Regions from separate parts of the Xanthobacter variabilis genome, predicted to be linked through region 2. Evidence: predicted binding sites of a transcription regulator. Region 2 holds the regulator's gene; the other holds the start of a gene.
The links. The regulator PhoB, encoded in region 2, activates phosphate uptake and scavenging genes when phosphate is short. The targets are predictions, from matches to a motif close to TGTCATNNANCTGTCAT.
Positions count from the first base shown of each region.

Region 1 (10,503 bases), 1.5 Mb from region 2:
CGCCGTGGCCGAGAGCGTCTTCGCCCTGCTCAAGCGCGAACGCATCCGCCGCAAGCACGCGCGGCGGGATGCTGCCGCCCGTCACGTTCGAACGGCAGAACAAGGCGAAGGCCGAGGGCATCTCGAAAAATCGGGGCGGTTCACCGCGCCGTACCGCATCTGAACATCTACGCTCCGATCCTGACGACCTTTCATCCGCCCCTGCGGTCCTACCGACAGTCCATGGCCGCGAGCACATTCACACGACGGTGACGGAAGCCCACGCCCTGTTGGAACCGCGAGCCGGCCGGGAGTAGCGCAGCCATTGGGTCATTTTCGCCAATGATCCCGATCGAATTCGGCACCTGCGATATACGGCGGCGGCGAATGTGGGGTGCGCGCAGCTCGGGTCTGTTCCTGCAACGTCCTGCCCTCGCCCTTCGACCGTTCCGCAAGGCGGTGAACAGGCCAGCGAAGCCGTGCAGGAGCGGCCCTGCCAGGAAAACCACGCCGTGGTTAGCCGAGAGCGGGGAGCTATGAGCCCCAGCGTTCTGCTGTGATTTCAAAGTGAAGTGGTGCCGCGGAAGGGATTCGAACCCCCGACCCACGCATTACGAATGCGTTGCTCTACCAGCTGAGCTACCGCGGCACGCCCTCCTCATACGAACTGCGCGGGGCCTTTTCAAGGGTGGCGGAGGCGAAATGGATCCTGCGGACCGCCCGTCCACATCCTGCTGACCCTTTTTCCGCGACTGCGGGAGGCCACGTGTCTCGTTTTCATCCCGCGTTTTGGTGCCTTCAAACCACCTGGCGCAGCCCTGGAATGGCGCGCACAAGGTGGTTGATCGCGTCATCCCCCACCGTCTCACGGGCATAGGCGACGGTTTCGCGAACGGCCGTCTGCACCTGCGGCATGGTCAGGCCGAGGGCCATCATGCGATCGGCCACCTGCATCAGCCGCGCCATGCCGCCGAAATGACGCTCGCAGGCGGGTGGCGCAGGCTCATCGGGAATCTCTTCCAGCAGCGCCGGAATCCATGGATGGGCTGCCAGAAGGGGGGCCATGTCCTCCCGCGGAGCCTCGCGATCGAGGAATTTCAGCACCAGGCCCACGACCCCGCGTGCGGTTGCCGGGTCCAGATCCAGCCGCTGCGACAGCCGGGTGATGAGTTCATCCATGTGCGCTCCTGGAACCGGGTTGGGGCCCTCAGCCCGCCTGATGGCGCGCGCAGCTTGCCCACCCCGGCGGGCGGGCGCAAGACGCGGCGCGTCACGAGCGCCGGGGTGGGCCGGCCACCGGCTTGCCGCCACGGGTGAACTTGCCCCCACGGGTGAACTTGCCCCCACGGGTGAAACCGCGCGACAACATCCCATCCGACTCGCCCTCCGGGCCTCCCGCCAGCGGGAGTTTCCGGAAGGAATGGTTCCAAGAGGACAGCTCCATGACGCCGCAAGCCCCCTCATCGAGCCCTGACGTGGACGGCAAGATCTTCCTCGGAAAGGTGCTTGCTCCGGAACCGGCGGCGGGCGGGAAGGCGCGCAAGGGCGCGGCGCCAACCGTCGTGGATGCGGACGAATACCTCACCTTGCGGCTCGCCAACCGTCATGGACTGGTCACCGGAGCCACCGGCACGGGCAAGACGGTGACTTTGCAGGTGTTGGCGGAAGGCTTCTCGCGGGCCGGGGTGCCGGTGTTCGCGGCCGATATCAAGGGCGACCTCTCGGGCATCGCCATGCCGGGCGAGTCCAAGGATTTCCTGATCTCCCGCGCCACCGAGGTGGGCATCACCTACACGCCCGACAGCTTCCCGGTGATCTTCTGGGACCTGTTCGGCGAGCAGGGCCATCCGGTGCGCGCCACCGTCTCGGAAATGGGGCCGCTGCTGCTGGCGCGCCTCATGAACCTCAACGACACGCAGGAAGGTGTGCTCAACATTGTCTTCCGCATCGCCGACGAGCAGGGCCTGCTGCTGCTGGACCTGAAGGACCTGCGGGCGATGCTGGCCTATGTGTCCGAGAACGCCTCCCAGATCAGCGCCCAATATGGCAATGTGAGCCCGCAGAGCGTGGGCGCCATCCAGCGGCAGCTGCTGATGCTGGAGAACCAGGGCGCCGACAAGTTCTTCGGCGAGCCGGCCCTGGAGATCCGCGACATCATGCGGGTGGACCGTTCGGGCTACGGCACCATTTCGGTGCTGGCGGCGGACAAGCTGATGGGCGCGCCGCGCCTTTATGCATGCTTCCTCCTGTGGTTGCTCGCCGAACTCTTCGAGCAGCTGCCCGAAGTGGGGGATCCGGACAAGCCCAAGCTTGTCTTCTTCTTCGATGAAGCTCATCTGCTGTTCGACGAGGCGCCGAAAATCCTGTTGGAGAAGGTGGAACAAGTGGTCCGCCTCATCCGCTCCAAGGGGGTTGGCGTCTATTTCGTCACCCAGAACCCGCTGGATGTGCCCGACAGCGTGCTGGCTCAGCTCGGCAACCGGGTGCAGCACGCTTTGCGCGCCTTCACCCCGCGCGACCAGAAGGCCGTAAAGGCTGCGGCGGAGACCTTCCGCCCCAACCCGGCCCTGAACACGGCCCAGGTCATCATGGAGCTGGGCAAGGGCGAGGCCCTCATCTCCACCTTGGAGGGCAACGGAATTCCCTCCATCGTCGAGCGCACCTTGATCCGCCCGCCGTCCGCCCGCGTGGGGCCGCTCAGCGCGCCGGAACGGGCTGCCATCATGGCGAAAAGCCCGGTCGGCCACGCTTATGATACCGCCATCGACCGTGAATCCGCCTTCGAGCGCCTGCAGCAGCGGGCCGAGGAGCAGACAGCGGGCCATGGGCGCGAAAGCTCGGCCCCGGCGAGCCCTCCCGCCTCGTCCGGCGGCGGTGGCGGGATTCTGGATTCGGTGCTGGGCACCGTGCTCGGCCTGCCCGAGGTGAAGGCCGAGCGTACCGGCCAGACCAAGCCCTCCTCGCAGAAGACGACCGGCGGCACCAAGGGCCGCACCGGCACCAGTGTGCCGAAGAGCGGAACGTCGAGCCGCATGTCTACAACCGAGCTGGTTGTACGGCAGGTTGCGCGATCGGTCGCAACCCAGGTTGGAACACAGCTTGGCCGTGCGATCCTGAGGGGTATTCTGGGAAGTATCAGCCGTTGATTTTCCTGATATTCCGCACCGAATAGAGCAAAAGTTCCATTAGGGCCAAAAACTAACACCTGACCCTGGTAAGGGAGCCTGTTGCCTGATGCACGCATAACAGGTATCTTCTGTTGTGACAGCGAGATTGCGGGGTCTCGCATGTCCCTTTTCTGAATGGTGCGTCTCATCCTGGTTCAGCCGGATGGGCGCCACAGCAGATGGAGCGCCTCATGAAGGTGTTACCGACAGCCCGCATTCTCATCGTTGACTCGCAGGTGGAGCGTCGTGAGGCGCTTCGCAATTCTCTCATCGCCTTCGGCGTTGGTGGCGTTCAGGAAGCCGGCAGCCTTGAAGCGGTGGCCGGCAGCATGGCCACCGGGCAGCCGGATGTGCTGATCGTGCACGCGGACAATCCGGATCAGATTCCGGAGAACCCCTATCGCGATGGCAATGGCGCCCCCGCGGTCCTGGTCGCCGAAGCCCCCACCCAGGCGCTGATGCGCGCGGCCGCCCGTGGCGGCTATGATGCCGCGGTCGGCGCGCCTGCCGCGCCGCGCCTCCTCTATCGCCGCATCGGCTCTGTCATGCAGCGTGCCCGTCGGGTGGTGCGTGGCGGCGCGGTGTCCGCTCCGGCTTCCGCCGATCAGATTTCAGGCGATGCCGGCCATGTGGCCGCGGCGCCCTTGAGCTGACATGAAGCACGGCGCCAATGCGGCGCCGTGCCTGTGCGTTGCCGGGCGTTACTGCCCCCGCCCTACGACGGCTCTGACCTTTGCGCTGGCCCGCTCCCGCTGGATGCGTCGTGCCGCGCAAGGCGCAGGCGCGAGCCCTCCAGGCGCCCCCTTTCGATATGATGGCGTCGTGCGTCACGATCGTGTCGTGGGTCCCTGGGGGAAAACGCAAAGCGTCCGCCCTTTACCGTCGCGCGCCCCTGGCGCATCCTTCCACCGGCATGCAACCATCCCTCGCGAACGGCCGCCGTTAATGGCGGCGCCCTGCCCCGGACGGCACAATTCTGCCGAAAGGCCGGGGCCTTATGGCCGCCGGCAGGCGAGCACGCGACTCGTCGGCGGAACCGGGGCTGGCCCAGGCCCTGCGGAATGGAGGACATGATGACGGCGGTGGATCAGGCATTGGAGAAGGTCGATGCGGGACTCGACGCGTCCCTGGCGCGGCTGTTCGAATTCCTGAAAATCCCGTCCATCTCCACCGATCCCGCCCACAAGTCCGCCTGCGTTGCGGCGGCCGAATGGGCGGCGGCCCAGCTCGCCGATCTCGGCCTTGCGGCACAGGTGCACCAGACGGCGGGCCATCCGGTGGTGCTGGCCCGCACCGACACGGGCGCGGCGCGCCGGGTGCTGTTTTACGGCCACTACGACGTGCAGCCCGTGGACCCCCTGAACCTGTGGCAGACCCCGCCGTTCGAGCCCCGCCTGGGCGAAACGCCGGATGGGCGGCGCACCATCGTGGCGCGGGGCGCGGCCGACGATAAAGGCCAGGTGCTCACTTTCCTCGGCGCCCTGCGCGCCATCAGGGACACATCCGGCCGCCTGCCGGTGGACGTGACCGTGATGCTGGAAGGCGAGGAGGAGTGCGGCTCTCCCAGCCTGCCCGCCTTCCTTGCGGCCCACGCGGACGACCTGAAGGCGGACATCGCTTTGGTCTGCGACACCGGCATGTGGGATGCGAAGACCCCCTCCATCACCACGTCCCTGCGCGGCATCCTGCACACCGAGCTCACCATCACGGGCGCCAATCGAGACCTGCATTCGGGCCTGTTCGGGGGAGCGGCGGCCAACCCCATCCACATTCTCTCCAAGATCATCGCCGACGTGCACGACGCGAACGGCCGCGTCACCATTCCCGGCTTCTATGACGATGTGCGCGAGCCGCCGGCGGAGGTGCGCGCGCGCTGGGAAAAGCTCGGCCTTACCGCCGCAGGCTTCCTGGGGCCGGTGGGGCTGTCCCGCGCGGTGGGCGAGCACGACCGCATGCTGATCGAGCAGATCCAGTCGCGCCCGACCTTCGAAATCAATGGCATCTATGGCGGCTATACGGGGGAAGGCTCGAAGACCATCATCCCGTCCAAGGCCACGGCCAAGATCTCGTTCCGCCTGGTGGCGGACCAGGACCCGGCGAAGATCCGCGACGCCTTCGCGGCCTTCGTGGCGGCGCGCGTGCCGGCGGACTGCAAGGCGGAGCTGGCCAAGGCCGAGGGCTCGCGCGCTTTCATGGTGCCGCCCGAGAGCGCAGACCTCATCAAGGCGTCTGCCGCGCTGGAGGCCGAATGGGGCGTGAAGCCGGTGACCATTGGCACGGGCGGGTCCATTCCCATCGTCGGCCAGTTCAAGGCCCTGCTGGGGGTGGATACCCTGCTGATCGGCTTCGGCCTCGACGACGACCGTGTGCATTCGCCCAACGAGAAGTATGATCTCACCTCGTTCCACAAGGGCACGCGCAGCTGGGTGCGAATCCTTGAGGCCATCGCCTGAAAGGTCCAGGGAGAGCGATGTCGCCGCTATCCCCGAAGTTCACCCCTGTGGAAGATTTCCCTTGCCGCGGAGTCATCGTGGCAAGGGACTCGTAAGGGCTAACCCTGTTAAACGAGATCCCCAAGCCGTGGACTCGTGACCATGCTCGATCTTCCGAACAAGGGGGAAATCGTCCCCACCTACCGCCAGGCGCCCCACAATCTGGAGGCGGAGCAGGCTCTGCTCGGCGCCATTCTGGTGAACAACGAGGCGTTCTACCGCGTCTCCGACTTCCTGGAGCCGCGCCACTTCTACGAACCGCTGCACGGCAAGCTGTACGAGGTGGTGAGCGCGCTCATCCGCGCCGGCAAGATTGCGACGCCCGTCACGCTCAAGACCTTCCTGCCCGCCGAGCTGGACGTGGCCGGGCTCACCGGCCCGCAATATCTGGCGCGGCTGGCGGCCGAAGCCACCACCATCATCAATTCCGAGGATTACGGCCGCGCCATCTATGACCTCGCGGTGCGCCGCGATCTCATCCAGATCGGCGAGGAAATCGTCAACGACGCCTTCGACGCGGCCGTGGACGCCTCCCCCCAGGAGCAGATCGAGCAGGCGGAAAAGCGGCTCTACGAGATCGCCGAGAGCGGGCGCTATGACGGCGGCTTCCTGAAGTTCGGCGATGCCCTGCGCGAATCGGTGGACATGGCCTCCAAGGCCTTCCAGCGCGACGGGCACCTTTCCGGCATCGCCACCGCGCTCGACGACCTCGACCAGCAGATGGGCGGGCTCCAGCCATCGGACCTCATCATCCTGGCCGGGCGACCGGCCATGGGCAAAACCTCGCTCGCCACCAACATCGCCTTCAATATCGCCGCCGCCTATCGCGGCGAGCAGAAGGCTGACGGCTCCATTGAGGCGGTGTCGGGCGGCGTGGTGGGCTTCTTCTCCCTGGAAATGTCGTCCGAGCAGCTTGCCACCCGTATTCTCGCGGAGCAGGCGGAAATCGCCTCCTACAAGATCCGGCGCGGCGACATCTCGGAATCCGAATTCTCCAAGCTCGCGGCCGCCGCCCAGACCATGCAGGCGATCCCGCTCTATATCGACGACACCGGCGGCATCTCCATCGCCCAGCTGGTGGCGCGCGCCCGACGGCTGAAGCGTCAGCGCGGGCTCGATTTTATGGTTGTGGACTACCTGCAGCTCCTGTCCGGCTCTTCCAAGTCCTCGTCGCAGGGGCGCGTGCAGGAGATCACCGAGATCACCACCGGCCTGAAGGCCTTGGCGAAGGAACTGCAAGTGCCCATTATGGCGCTGTCGCAGCTTTCGCGTCAGGTGGAAGCGCGAGACGACAAGAGGCCCCAGCTTTCGGACCTTCGCGAATCCGGCTCCATCGAGCAGGACGCCGACGTGGTCATGTTCGTGTTTCGTGAGGAGTATTACCTCAAGAGCAAGGAACCCAAGCCGGGCACAGAGGAGTGGTTCAAGTGGGAGATCGAGATGAAGGCGGCCGAGAACACGGCCGAAATCATCATCGGCAAGCAGCGTCACGGCCCGACGGGGACGGTGAAGGTGCATTTCGAGCCCCAATTCACCCGCTTCTCCAACCTGGCGCGGGAGGACCACCTGCCGCCCCGGAGCTGACGGACGGGCAAGCCACGGGCGCCCCCGACGACGACGCCGAGGCGTTCGCGGCCGCCGAGCCCGATGCGGGGGCGGTTCTCACGGTGGACCTGTCCGCCATCGCCGACAATTGGCGCACCCTTTCCGCCCTCGCCGCCCCCGCCGAATGCGCGGCGGTGGTGAAGGCCAATGCCTATGGCCTCGGCATCGACCGCGTCGCCCCGGCCCTCTGGCGGGCGGGCGCGCGCACCTTTTTCGTGGCGCACCTGAAGGAGGCGCAGCATCTGCGCACCCTGCTGCCCGAGGCCACCATCTATGCGCTGAACGGCCTTCTGCCCGGCACCGCTCCGGCCTTCGCCGCGGCGAATCTCCGCCCAGTCCTCGGCTCGGCACCGGAAATCGGCGAGTGGAGCGACTATTGCCGTGACCAGGGGGTGAACCTGCCCGCGGCCATCCATGTGGATACGGGCATGCACCGGCTCGGAATTTCGCTGGAAGAGGCGGTGCGGCTGTCCGAGAGCTATCGGATGCTGGGTTTCACGCCCAGCCTCATCATGAGCCACCTCGCCTGCGCCGACACCCCCGGCCATGTGCTCACCGCGCGCCAGCATTTGGTGTTCGCGGACGTGGCGCGACGCTTTCCACAGGTGAAAGCCTCCCTCGCCAATTCAGCCGGCACGCTGATGGGGCGGGAATTCCGCTTCGATCTCGTTCGGCCGGGCATCTTCCTCTATGGGGGCGTCGCCATTTCTGGTGTGCCGCCGCTGCGCCCGGTGGTGCGGCTCGAAGCGCGGGTGATCCAGGTGAGCACCGCCCCTGCCGGCGAAACGGTGGGCTATGGCGCCACCCAGCGCCTCACCCGCGACAGCCGCCTGGCCACCGTGCATGTCGGTTATGCGGACGGCTTCTTCCGCGCCGCCGGCTCCACCGATGCCCGGCGTGGAGCCGAAGCCGTGCTGGCGGGCCAACGCTGCCCGCTGGTCGGCCGCATCTCCATGGACCTCGCCACCCTCGACATCACCGACCTGCCGCCGGACACCGTGGCGCGCGGCGACCAGGCGGTGTTCCTGGGCGAGGGCATCAGCGTGGACGAGCTGGCCGAAAAGGCGGGCACCATCGGCTATGAGGTGCTCACCGCCTTGGGCGGGCGCTATCTGCGCCACTATATCGGCGGATGAAAGCGGCGCCCACCGCCCCGAATGCGGTGGGCATGCTCCGGCTCATCGCGTTGATGCGCATTGCTCAAGGGCACCGGTATCCACTTCGGTCAAAAAACGCCCGAAGTGGTATCCTGAAGCGTCACTCGCGTGTCACGCCCTCCTGTCAACCAACGGGCGGCCGTCCAGCAGGACGGATCTCCGATGGTTGAATGGAGACGTTCATGTCGCAAGCCGCGACGCCGCATCACGCCCCGGCGGCAGGCCACCACGCCTCCGCCAGGCGCGCGTCCATGGATCGAGACCATGGGCTCCTGGAAATCTTCCTGTTCTTCGCCCTGCTGATCGGGGGCCTTGGTTTTACCGGCTTCTCCATCTGGCGGGATGTGGTGGACTCGGGCACGAGCACGCTGGCCATCCTGCCCTTCCTCCTCCTGGTGGTGGCGCTGCTCATCGCACTCGGCTTCGAGTTCGTGAATGGCTTCCACGACACCGCCAATGCGGTGGCGACGGTGATCTACACCAATTCGCTGCCGGCCCATTTCGCGGTCATCTGGTCTGGCGCCTGGAACTTCCTGGGCGTGCTGGTTTCCTCCGGCGCGGTGGCGTTCGGCATCGTGTCGCTGCTGCCGGTGGAGCTGATCCTCAATGTGGGGTCCGGCGCCGGCATGGCCATGGTGTTCGCGCTGCTCATCGCCGCCATCCTGTGGAATCTCGGCACCTGGTCGCTCGGCCTGCCGGCTTCCTCCTCCCACACCCTCATCGGCTCCATCATCGGCGTCGGCGTCGCCAACCAGCTGGTGCAGGGGCGCGATGGCACCTCGGGCGTGGACTGGGGGCAGGCCGCCAATGTGGGCTACTCACTGCTGTTCTCGCCCATCATCGGCTTCATCGCCGCCGGCCTGCTGCTGCTGACGCTGAAGGTGACCGTGCGCAACCCCTCGCTCTATCGCGCGCCGGACGGCCACAAGCCGCCGCCGTGGTGGATTCGCGGCCTGCTCGTGCTCACCTGCACCGGCGTTTCCTTCGCCCACGGTTCCAATGACGGGCAGAAGGGCATGGGCCTCATCATGCTGATCCTCATCGGCATCGTGCCCACGGCCTATGCGCTCAACCGCGCGGTGAACGTGGAGGAAGTGGCCCAGTTCCGCGCCATCGCCCAGGCCACGGAAGCCTCGCTCCAGCAGGCCGCCGGCAATGCCCCGGCACCGGCGGATCCACGGGCGGTGCTCACCGCTTATGTGCGCGACCACGAGGCCGGCGCAGACGTGCTGCCGGCGCTCGCCCAGGTGACCCGCGAGATCTCGGACATGGTGGGCACCCATGAGACGCTGGCCCAGGTGCCGGCGGCCTCGGTCTCCAACATGCGCAACGACATGTACCTCGCCTCGGAGACCATCCGGGTGATGGGCAAGACCGGGGCGCCGAAGCTGGATGCCACGGCGCGCGACAATCTCGGCGCGTTCAAGAAGCAGCTCGACCAGGCCACCAAGTTCATTCCGCTGTGGGTGAAGGTGGCGGTGGCCATCGCGCTGGGCCTGGGCACCATGGTGGGCTGGAAGCGCATCGTGGTCACCGTGGGCGAGAAGATCGGCAAGACCCACCTGACCTACGCCCAGGGCGGCGCGGCCGAGCTGGTGGCCATGGCGACCATCGGCGCGGCCGACATGTATGGCCTGCCGGTGTCCACCACCCACGTGCTGTCCTCGGGCGTGGCCGGCACCATGGCGGCCAATCACTCGGGGCTGCAGATGTCCACGGTGCGCAATCTGCTGATGGCGTGGGTGCTCACCCTGCCGGCCGCCATCGTGCTGTCGGGCGGCCTCTATCTGGTCCTGCGCCAAGTCATGTGAACAGCAAGACCACTCACGCGCCACGGCCGGGACGGACCTTCCGCCCCGGCCGTTCTGCATCCTGCAGGCGACGGAGGGCCTCCACAAGCGAGTCGCCGCGCGACCTCAGCCGCCCCACCCGGCAGCGATCCGAAACCGGCGCCGGTGGTATTAATCTGATGTTAACCATGTTTGGCAAAGCTGGGCACGTGCCTGAAGCGGCCAGGGACATGGGCTTGGAGCATCGCGGAACACCCCGCGCCTCAAACCTCCCCACAGCGTTTCCGGCAGCCAGATCTCGCGCCTGCGCACC
Region 1 is NZ_CM195533.1:3,617,698-3,628,200, forward strand. Features, by position in the region: partial or broken gene V5F26_RS15890 (IS3 family transposase) at 1-122, shown strand, start outside; tRNA gene V5F26_RS15895 (tRNA-Thr) at 553-628, opposite strand; gene V5F26_RS15900 (hypothetical protein) at 778-1,158, opposite strand; gene V5F26_RS15905 (helicase HerA-like domain-containing protein) at 1,422-3,125, shown strand; gene V5F26_RS15910 (ANTAR domain-containing protein) at 3,338-3,799, shown strand; gene V5F26_RS15915 (dipeptidase) at 4,220-5,599, shown strand; gene V5F26_RS15920 (replicative DNA helicase) at 5,741-7,222, shown strand; gene alr (alanine racemase) at 7,306-8,379, shown strand; gene V5F26_RS15930 (inorganic phosphate transporter) at 8,652-10,211, shown strand.
Region 1: a site for PhoB is predicted at 8,499-8,515, ahead of V5F26_RS15930 (inorganic phosphate transporter). Genes of this name have one in related genera too.

Region 2 (10,503 bases):
GTGGCCAGGCGGTCATTCCGGGCAACATCATCGTGCGCCAGCGCGGCACCAAATGGCATCCCGGCACCAATGTGGGTATCGGCAAGGACCATACCCTGTTCGCCCTTGTGCCCGGCAAGGTCGAGTTCCGCACCAAAGCCAACGACCGAACCTATGTATCGGTCGTTCCCGCCGCCGCCGAGGCGGCTGAGTAAGCCGGCGAGACCGCATAAATGCAGGATCCCGCCGGTCTCGTCGAACCGGTGGGAGTCTCTGTCAGGCCCCTGAAGCGCCAAAGCTGATCGAAAGATCCGGCGCCTCACGGACTGGGCTCCGAACGAACCGGGGAGACGGGACGTCTTCCCGGTTTTCGTTTGTCCAGCCGACAGGAGCCCGTCATGACCATCGTCGAGCCGCCCCACGAGAGACCTCTCGCGGAGTCCAGTATCCCCGTCCTCGAAACCGATCGGCTGGTGCTCCGCGCGCCGCGCATCGAGGACGCATATGCCATCGCGGAGCTCGCCAACAATCGCAAGATCGCGGAAATGACCGCGAACCTGCCCTTTCCCTATCGCGCCTCCGATGCCCACGCCTTCGTCGAGAGCCTCGGCGCCACGCCCCATGCGGCCACCTTCGCACTGCTGCTGAAGCGCGAGGGACATCTGGAATTTGCCGGCATGTGCGGGTTCGGGCGCCGACCCGGCGAGACCCTTCCGGAGCTCGGCTACTGGGTCGGCGAGCCCTTCTGGGGGCTCGGCATCGCCACCGAGGCGGCACGCGCGGTCATTGACTACGTCTTCTCCCAGACTGATATCGAAGCCCTTTCCGGCGCCGCGCGCGTGGTCAACCCCGCTTCGCGGCGGGTGCTGGAGAAGTGCGGCTTTCAGTGGTGCGGGGTCGGCCTGTGCCAGGTGCGCGCGCTCGGCGCCTCCGTGCCCGTGGACCGCTTCCAGCTCGACCGGCGCACCTGGGCCTCTTTGCGGGCCTGGGGTTCCACCCTCCTGCCGCACCTGCGCGCCGCCACCCATTGAGGGCTGGAGCCCGTGAGCTTGCCTCACGGGCTTGCCTCATCGGAGCGCCTCATGGGGCTGCTTCATGGGCGTGCCTCAGGTCCGCGCGGGACTTGGCCGGCCCGGCCGTCCCCGGTCGATGACTAGGACCGCTGCTCCGGATTGAAGTGGCCGCACCGCTCCCGGAACGGCCTGCCGCGATCGTCCCCGCGGGTTCGCTGGATCGCATTCTTCCCCTACGGCAGAGCTTGCCTTGCGGCGCCGCAAGCGCCATCACACGGCGAACCGATCGCAGGGGGCCGCCGCCATGAGCAAGCACCACCATCACGACCTTCCCTATCGCCCATGCGTGGGCCTGTGCGTTTTCAACGGGGCCGGCAAGGTCTTCGTCGGCCGCCGCCTCGGCGGGCCGGAGCATGTGGACGCCACCCACTCCTGGCAGTTGCCCCAAGGTGGCATCGACAAGGGCGAAGACCCCTTCGACGCCGCCTTGCGTGAGCTCTATGAGGAAACCTCCATGCGCTCCGTGCTGAAGCTGGGCGAGGTGGAGGACTGGTTGTCCTATGACCTGCCGGGCCGCATTGCCGGTGAGGCCTGGAAAGGCAAGTATCGCGGGCAGACACAGAAGTGGTTTGCGCTGCGCTTCACGGGTGTCGATGGGGAAATCAACATCTCCACCCCCGGTGGCGGCATCCACAAGCCGGAATTCATGGACTGGCGCTGGGAGGATCTCGACCAGATCACCGATCTCGTCATCCCGTTCAAGCGGCCGGTCTATGAAGAGGTGGTGAAGAACTTCCGCCGCTTCGCGAGCCTCTAAAGCCGCCGCGCGGCGCCCCCGGCGGGGCGGCTCTAGGGCACCCCCGCCGCCTTCAGCTCCGCCACCTTTTGCGCCACGAAGTCGAGCCGGTCCTGGCCGAAATAAAGCTCGCCATCCACCACATAGGACGGCGAGCCGAACACGCCGGCCTCGATGGCGGCGGCAGTGTTGCGCTCCACCTGCTCCGCCGCTTCCACCGTATCGGACAAGGTCGCGAGCCGGGGCCCGTCGAGCCCGACTTCTTGAGCCAAGGCGATGAGATTGTCGCGTTCGGAGATCTGCATGTCACGCGCCCACACGGCCGACAGGCAGGCGCCGATGAAATCCGCCGGATCCATGCCGGCCTTCTGCGCCGCGGCGATGAAGCGGCACGCCGGCAGCGTATCCGTGGGCCAGAAGGCGGGCTCGGTGTTGATGGGAATGGCGGCGCGCTTGGCCCAGCGCACGATATCCAGCTTGCGATAGGCGTTGCGCTGGGGTGACTGCTTGGCCGGTGCGGTCGAGCCGCCGGCCGCGAACACCTTCAAAATGTCCACCGGCCGCCAGAGGATGCTGGCGCCCGCCGTCCGCGCGATGTCCCTCAGCCGCGCGTGCCCCAGATAGGCATAGCCGGATTGCGGGCTGAAATAGCAGATGATCTCGGGCACGAGCGGATTCCTTTTTGCAGCATCGGGCGCGGGCGTTCGAGCGGGCCCGAATGGACCCCGCCAGCCTCGCGCGAAATGCCGCCGCGCTCAAGAATCAGCTTCGCCCAAGACCTCTTCGGCGGCAAAGCCATAGGTGCGGCCGCAGAATTCGCAGGTCACGGTGACCCGGCCATCATCCTGCACCATGCCGCGCCGCTCCTCATCGGTGAAGGAGGCGAGCACCCCGGCCACGCGCTCGCGCGAGCAGGAGCAATGGGCGCCGATGGCCAGGGGCTCGAACACCCGCACCCCGCGCTCGTGGAACAGACGGTAGAGCAGACGCTCGGTGGAGAGCTCCTTATCGAGCAGCTCCACGTCCTCCAAGGTCCCCATCAGCGAGCGCGCCTCGACCCAGGCGTCGTCCTCGTCGAGGGTGTGTGGCGCAGTGCCCTCGGGCGCGTCACCGGGCGGCATGTCGGCCATGCGGGCGCGCGAGGCATCGTCGGGCAGGAACTGAGCCAGGAGCCCGCCCGCCCGCCAGGACGAGGCCTGGCCGCCGGGGCGCAACTCCTCGCCCACGGCCAGGCGCACCTGCGTGGGGATCTGCTCCGACTGCCGGAAATATTCGTGGGCCGCCGCCTCCAGCCCCTCGCCGTCCAGCGCCACCACGCCCTGATAGCGGTTGGCGGAGATGCCCTGATCGATGGTCATGGCCAGATGGCCGCGCCCCAGAAGGGCAGCCGGAGAGGTGTCGTTGCGCTTTTCCGCCTCGGCCAGGGCATCCTTGTCGTAGCGGGCGTAGGCGCGGATCTTATCGGGGCTGACGAAGTCGGCCACCACCATGTCCACCGGGCCGTCGGTCTGGGTCTGGAGGATGAAGCGGCCCTCGAACTTCAGGGACGAGCCCAGCAGCACCGCCAGCGCCACCGCCTCACCCACCACGCGCTTCACCGCGGCGGGGTAATCGTGGTGCACCAGCAGCGCATCAAGGGTGGAGCCCAGCCGCACGGCACGGCCGCGCAGGTCCAGCGCATCCACCTGAAAGGCGGTGACGATGTCATCCTGCGCCTCCTGGCGGGCGCTGCGCGAGCGCTCGGAACTCATGCGCTCCTCCTCATCGTGGTTCGGCGTCTTCCAGCGATACGCGATACCGGGTCGCACGAAGGCTGCATCGACGCAAGGAGCCGGCAAGCCGGGGAGCCCGGCGAGCCTTGTCGAAGACCGACGGCTTCGATACCGGCCGCGCGCACCCTATCACGGGCGCCCGACGGCCGGCCACCGGGCCGCCGAAGGCATCATCCGGCGGTGTGGAAGCACCAGGCCAGAATGCCCTTCTGGGCGTGCAGGCGATTTTCCGCCTCGTCGAACACCACGGACTGCGGGCCGTCCATCACCTCGCTGGTCACCTCCTCCCCGCGATGAGCGGGCAGGCAGTGCATGAAGATGGCGTCCTTGTGGGCGCGAGCCATCAGCGAGCCATTGACCTGGTATGGCTTCAGCAGATTGTGGCGGCGCTCAGCCTCCTTATCGCCCATGGAAACCCAGGTGTCGGTGAGCACGCAATCCGCGCCCTCCACCGCCTCTTCCGGGTCACGCATGAAGGTGACCTTGGCCTTGGTGCGCTTCACGAAGTCCTTCAGCGCCTGGCGCGGGCCCAGCTCCTTCGGCGTCGCCACCTTCATGGTGAAGTCGAAGCGCTCGGCCGCGTGGACCCAGGACGCCAGCACATTGTTGGCGTCACCGGTCCAGGCCACCTGGCTGCCCTGGATGGAGCCGCGATGCTCCTCGAAGGTCATCACGTCCGCCATCACCTGGCAGGGATGGGAAATGCGCGTGAGGCCATTGATGACCGGCACGGTGGCATAATCGGCCAGCTCCATGAGGTCATCATGATCCAGGATCCGGATCATGATGGCGTCCACGAAGCGGGAGAGCACACGCGCCGTGTCGGCGATGGTCTCGCCACGCCCGAGCTGCATCTCGTGGCCGGTGAGCATGATGGTCTCGCCGCCGAGCTGGCGCATGGCCAGGTCGAACGAGACGCGGGTGCGGGTGGAGGGCTTGTCGAACACCATGGCCAGCGACTTGCCGACGAGGGGACGATCTTCCGCCCCCGCCTTGCGCTTGGCCTTCAGGTCCTTGGACAATTCCAGCACCTTGCGCAGCTCGTCCGCCGGGATTTCCGACAAATCGAGGAAATGGCGCACACCGTTCTCCGTCATTCCGCTGCCCCCTTGGCCGGAGCGGGCGCGAGAGCCTGCTCCAGCCGCACACATGCGGCCTCGATCTTTTCCACTGCCAGGTCCGCCTCTTCCGCCGAAACGATGAGAGGCGGCAGGAGCCGCACCACATTGTCGGAGGCGCCGGGGGCCAGAAGTCCCTCTTCCCGCAGCGCCACCACCAGATCGCCGGCCGGCACCTGGGCCTTCACGCCCAGGAGCAGCCCCTTGCCACGCACCTCCGCGAGCACGCGCGGATGACGCGCCACCAACTGCCCCAGCTTCTCCTTGAGCCGGGCGGAGATGGTGTTCACATGGTCGAAGAACCCTTCGGCCAGAACAAGATCGAGCACCGCATTGCCCACCGCCATGGCGAGCGGGTTGCCGCCATAGGTGGACCCGTGGGTGCCCAGCGTCATGCCCTTGGCGGCCGCCTCGGTGGCCAGGCACGCACCCATGGGGAAGCCGCCGCCGATGCCCTTCGCCACCGCCATGATGTCCGGCGTGATGCCTTCCCACTCATGGGCGAAGAGCTTGCCGGTGCGGCCCACGCCGCACTGCACCTCATCGAGGACCAGCAGCAGGCCCTTTTCATCGCACAAGGCGCGCAGGCCCTTCAGGAAGCCTTCGGGCGGAACGCGCACGCCGCCCTCGCCCTGCACCGGTTCCAGCAGCACGGCACCGGTATAGGGGGTCACGGCCGCGCGCACGGCATCGAGGTCCCCGAACGGCACCTGATCGAAGCCCGGCAGAGCCGGCTCGAAACCTTCCAGATACTTGGCGTTGCCGCCCGCGGCGATGGTCGCCAGGGTGCGGCCATGGAACGCGCCCTGGAAGGTGATGATCCGGTTCTTCTCCGGATCGCCGTTCGCGAACTGGTATTTGCGCGCCATCTTAATGGCGCACTCCAGCGCTTCCGCACCCGAATTGGTGAAGAACATGGTGTCCGCGAAGGTCGCGGCGGAAAGGCGCGAAGCCAGCTTCTCGCCGCCGGGAATGCGGAACAGGTTCGAGGTGTGCCAGAGCTTCTTCGCCTGCCCGGCCAATGCCTCGACCAGATAGGGATGGGCGTGGCCCAGCACGTTCACCGCGATGCCGGCGGTAAAATCGAGAAAACGTCGCCCGTCCGTCGTGACGAGCCAGCAGCCCTCTCCCCGTTCGAAATCGAGGTCGATGCGCGCATAGGTCGGCAGAACGGCGGTGATCACGTGATCCTCCTGAGAACGAGCCTTGATCCGGCAACATTACCGGCCAAAGACGACGTCTCCGTTGCTGGTTGTGAGCCAAAATCCAACGCGAATGCACTTTTCGCGCGGGAGATCAGCCGGTGAATGCTCCGGAAGATGGAGCGAACGCGCGCTTGAGCCGTGGAAGCGCCGCAATGACGGACCAGAAGAACCGCCATCGCCTTCGCGGCGCAGGCCCCGGACAAGCGAGAATTAAAAAGGGCCGCCCCAGCGGGGGAGCGGCCCGACACCCGTGAATACTAATGATCGCGCGCGCGAGGTCAACATTTCTCCACGCATCTTCCGCCGGGCAGGCGCTCACGGCGCGCAGCGGCGGGCGGACGCCAAGGAACTGGGGAAAACGGCGTCAGAACGTTAACCGACTCTGTCGCTCGCGCAGGGCATATTGTAGCGTGCTGACCGTCGCCTACGAGATCTCGTGCGACTGAGCTTCCTGGGACCCATAGGTTGTTAACCTTCTGCATGCGGAGCGCATGTGGGGCCGAGGAGGGAGTCCGAGTCGTCTCTGGCAGCATGGCGGTGCTGCCGCCACGGCGGAAATACGGTGCCGCATATCCGGCGCCGAGAAGATGCGGCAGATGGAGAAGAGCGATGAGCTGGAATGACGAGCGCGTCGAACTCTTGAAGAAGCTCTGGAGCGAAGGCCTCTCCGCGAGCCAGATTGCCAATGAGCTGGGTGACATCACGCGCAATGCCGTGATCGGCAAGGTGCATCGCCTCGGCCTGTCCGGCCGCGCCAAGACGGCGACGCCGGCGGTGCGCCCGCAGCGCCCGGCGGCGCGGCCCGAGGGCCAGCGCGAGCAGCCCCGGCCCCAGCGCCCGATCACCCAGGGCAACACGGCCCTTGCGGCAGATATCGACGACATGCCGGAGGAGGCACCCGCCCCCGCGCCGGCGCCTGAAACCAACAGCAACGTCGTCCCCATGGGCCAGCGCTGCACCATCATGAACCTGACCGAGAGCACCTGCCGCTGGCCGGTGGGAGAGCCAGGCACCGACAGCTTCTATTTCTGCGGTGCCAAGAGCAATCCGGGCATGCCCTATTGCACCCATCACGCCCGCATCGCCTACCAGCCGGTGCAGGATCGTCGGCGCGATCGCCGGCTTGCCTATCTGTGAGCCTCCCATACGGCGCCTGCCCTTCGGGCGGGCGCCGCTGGTTTCGGGATCTTGAAGGCTTGGCTGCGTCCGGACTTCGCCGGGCCTAAATCCAGCAAAGCGCGGCGCCTGCCGAGGCGGCCGGCCACCAGCACCACTTTTGACGGCCAGTGAAAAGCGCAGTGTTTGTTGCCGCATGAGGCGCCGGCATTCACATCAAAGCGCCAGCGCAGCCGGCAACATCTCCGGACTTTTGCGCATTTTGGTCTTTCGACGCGCCGGATACAGTCTCGCGGGCGGAATACACTCCCGAGCGTTTCTCGGACTTGCGACACAGCTCTAAATCAATGATTTAAAGCGCACCCTCGCGCGGCGCGCACGTTTCGTCGCGCGAAACACCTCTGACGCCGTCCCCTGCCAAAGCAGGGAAGACGTGTCGCAGCGCTCAGTGGGCGCGGGCAAACATCTCGTTGAACGAGTAGCCAGCTCCGCGCACGGTTCGGATGGGGTCGGATTGGCGCCCGCGATTGATCGCCTTGCGCAGCCGCCCCACATGCACATCGACGGTCCGCTCGTCGATATAGACATCCTGTCCCCACACGCCGTCCAGAAGCTGCTCACGCGAGAACACCCGGCCGGGGCTCTGCATGAGAAATTCCAGCAGCCGGAACTCGGTGGGGCCCAGATGCACTTCCCGCCCGGCGCGGTGGACACGATGGGTTTCCCGATCGAGCTCGATGTCGCCGGCACGCAGCAGCGTCGCCACATGTTCCGGCTTCGCCCGCCGCAGCAGCGCGCGCACCCGGGCCAGCAGCTCCGGAACGGAGAAGGGCTTCACCACATAATCGTCCGCGCCGGTGGCGAGGCCACGCACGCGCTCGGTTTCCTCGCCACGGGCGGTGAGCATGATGACCGGCAGACGCTCCGTCTCCGGCCGGGTCCGCAGCCGGCGGCAGAGCTCGATGCCAGACAGGCCCGGCAGCATCCAATCCAGGATGACGAGATCGGGCACGCTTTCGCGCAGCCGCGTTTCGGCATCATCGCCGCGGCCGACATTTTCGACCGCATAGCCCTCCGACTCCAGATTATACCGGAGCAGAAGGGTGAGCGGCTCCTCATCCTCGACGATCAGAATACGCGCCGGCACAGTCTCTCACCCATGTCGAACATTCGGTCGCCGGGCGCCATTCCCGCGACACCGGACCGACGGCGGAGCCAGGGCCCCGCCGCCGAGCTCAAACTCACGCCGTGCGGCCAGGAAAGGCCACGGTGGTGTCGCTGGAGGCGTCCGCCTTCGGGCGGCTCTCCGGCAACACCTGACCGGTCACCATGTAGTAGACGACCTCGGCGATATTGGTCGCATGGTCACCCATGCGCTCGATATTCTTCGCGCAGAACAGGAGATGCGTGCACACGGAGATGTTGCGCGGATCTTCCATCATGTACGTCAGAAGCTCGCGGAACAGCGACGTGTACATGGTGTCGATGGCGTCGTCGCGGCCCCACACGTCGAGCGCCTTGCTCTCGTTGCGGCCCGCATAGGCGTCCAGCACCTCCTTGAGCTGCTCCAGCACCAGGTCAGACATGTGCTCCACGCCACGCACCAGCTTCTGGGGGTGATATTCCCCCTCGATGGCGATGACGCGCTTGCCCACGTTCTTGGCCAGGTCGCCGATGCGCTCCAGGTCGTTGGCGATGCGGATTGCGGCGACGATCTCGCGCAGGTCGCTGGCCACCGGCTGGCGCTTGGCGATGACGAGCACCGCCTTGTCCTCGATGTCGCGCTGCACCTGGTCGATGCCGGCGTCGAGGGAGACCACCTTCTGGGCGACGCTGATGTCGCGCTTGATGAGGGCGGTGACGGCGTCGGCGACCAGGCGCTCCGCCTGGCCTCCCATCTCCACGACCTTGCGGCCGATGTCCTTGAGTTCGACGTCGAACGAGGTGACGGTATGATCGGGCATCTGTACCATTCCCCTGGCCTCAGCCGAAGCGGCCGGTGATGTAGTCACGCGTCTTGATTTCCTTCGGGTTCGTGAAGATCACGTCCGAAGGCGCCACCTCGATCAGCTCGCCCAGATAGAAGAAGGCGGTGATGTCGGCGCAGCGCGCGGCCTGCTGCATGTTGTGGGTCACGATGACGATGGTGAAGTCGCGCTTCAGCTCGTCGATGAGGTCCTCGATCTTCGAGGTGGAAATGGGGTCCAGCGCCGAGGTGGGCTCGTCCAGCAGGATCACCTCGGGCCGCACCGCGATGGTGCGGGCGATGCACAGGCGCTGCTGCTGGCCGCCGGACATGCCGAGCGCGGAGGTGTTGAGGCGATCCTTCGTCTCGTCCCAGATGGCCGCCTTACGCAGGCACCATTCCACACGCTCGTCCATCTGCGACTTGTTCAGCCTCTCATGCAGGCGCACGCCGAAGGCGATGTTGTCATAGATGGACATGGGGAAGGGCGTGGGCTTCTGGAACACCATGCCGATGCGGCTGCGCACCACCGTGGAATCCAGCTCCTTGCCGACGATGTTCACGCCGTCGAACAGCACCTGGCCTTCCGCGCGCTGGCCCGGATAAAGGTCATACATCCGGTTGAACACGCGCAGCAGCGTGGACTTGCCGCAACCGGAAGGCCCGATCATGGCGGTGACGCGCTTTTCGGGAATTTCGAAGTTGATGTTCTTCAGCGCATGGCTCTGGCCATAGTAGAACTGAAGACCTTCCACCTTCAATTTCACCGGCGCGGGCGGCGCATCGGGCCGGGCCGCGACCGAGGTGGCGATGCTGATGGACGGATCGACCGCAGACGTCATCTGAGCCTCACTAGATTTGGGTCGCCCGGGGGCAGCCGGGCTTGGGTCCTGTGCGGCCCGGCACCAAGGGCGCCGGGCGGAAGAGCGGGGCGCATCGCGCAGGTGACGCGCCCGTGTTCGTTCAATGGCCGCGCGACAGCACGAGGCGCGAGACGACGTTCAGCACCAGCACGCCCACGGTGATGATGAGCGCACCCGCCCAGGCGAGAGCCACCCAATCATCGAAGGGGCTGCCGGCATATTGATAGATCGCGACCGGCAGGCTCGCCATGGGGCTGTTGAGGTCCAGCGACCAGGCATTGTTGCCGAGCGAGGTGAACAGCAGCGGCGCCGTCTCGCCGGCCGCGCGGGCGATGGCGAGCAGCAGGCCGGTGACGATGCCGGCGCGCGCCGCGCGCCAGGTGATGAACATCACCACCTTCCACTGCGGGGCACCGAGGGCGAATGCCGCCTCGCGCAGGCCAACGGGGACCAGGTTCAGCATGTCCTCGGTCGTGCGCACCACCACCGGGATCACCAGGATGGCGAGGGCAAGCGAGCCGGCCCAGCCGGAGAAGCCACCCAACGGCACCACCAGCAGGGTGTAGATGAACAGGCCGACTAGGATGGACGGCGCCGACAGCAGGATGTCGTTCACGAACCGGGCGGCCGCGGCGATCTTCGTGCCCTTGCCGTTCTCGGCGAGGAAGGTACCGG
Region 2 is NZ_CM195533.1:492,887-503,389, forward strand. Features, by position in the region: gene rpmA (50S ribosomal protein L27) at 1-194, shown strand, start outside; gene V5F26_RS02185 (GNAT family N-acetyltransferase) at 378-1,010, shown strand; gene V5F26_RS02190 (RNA pyrophosphohydrolase) at 1,297-1,809, shown strand; gene V5F26_RS02195 (2-hydroxychromene-2-carboxylate isomerase) at 1,842-2,456, opposite strand; gene V5F26_RS02200 (Hsp33 family molecular chaperone) at 2,544-3,539, opposite strand; gene argF (ornithine carbamoyltransferase) at 3,731-4,657, opposite strand; gene V5F26_RS02210 (aspartate aminotransferase family protein) at 4,654-5,862, opposite strand; gene V5F26_RS02215 (GcrA family cell cycle regulator) at 6,493-7,020, shown strand; gene phoB (phosphate regulon transcriptional regulator PhoB) at 7,445-8,146, opposite strand; gene phoU (phosphate signaling complex protein PhoU) at 8,241-8,963, opposite strand; gene pstB (phosphate ABC transporter ATP-binding protein PstB) at 8,983-9,807, opposite strand; gene pstA (phosphate ABC transporter permease PstA) at 9,929-10,503, opposite strand, start outside.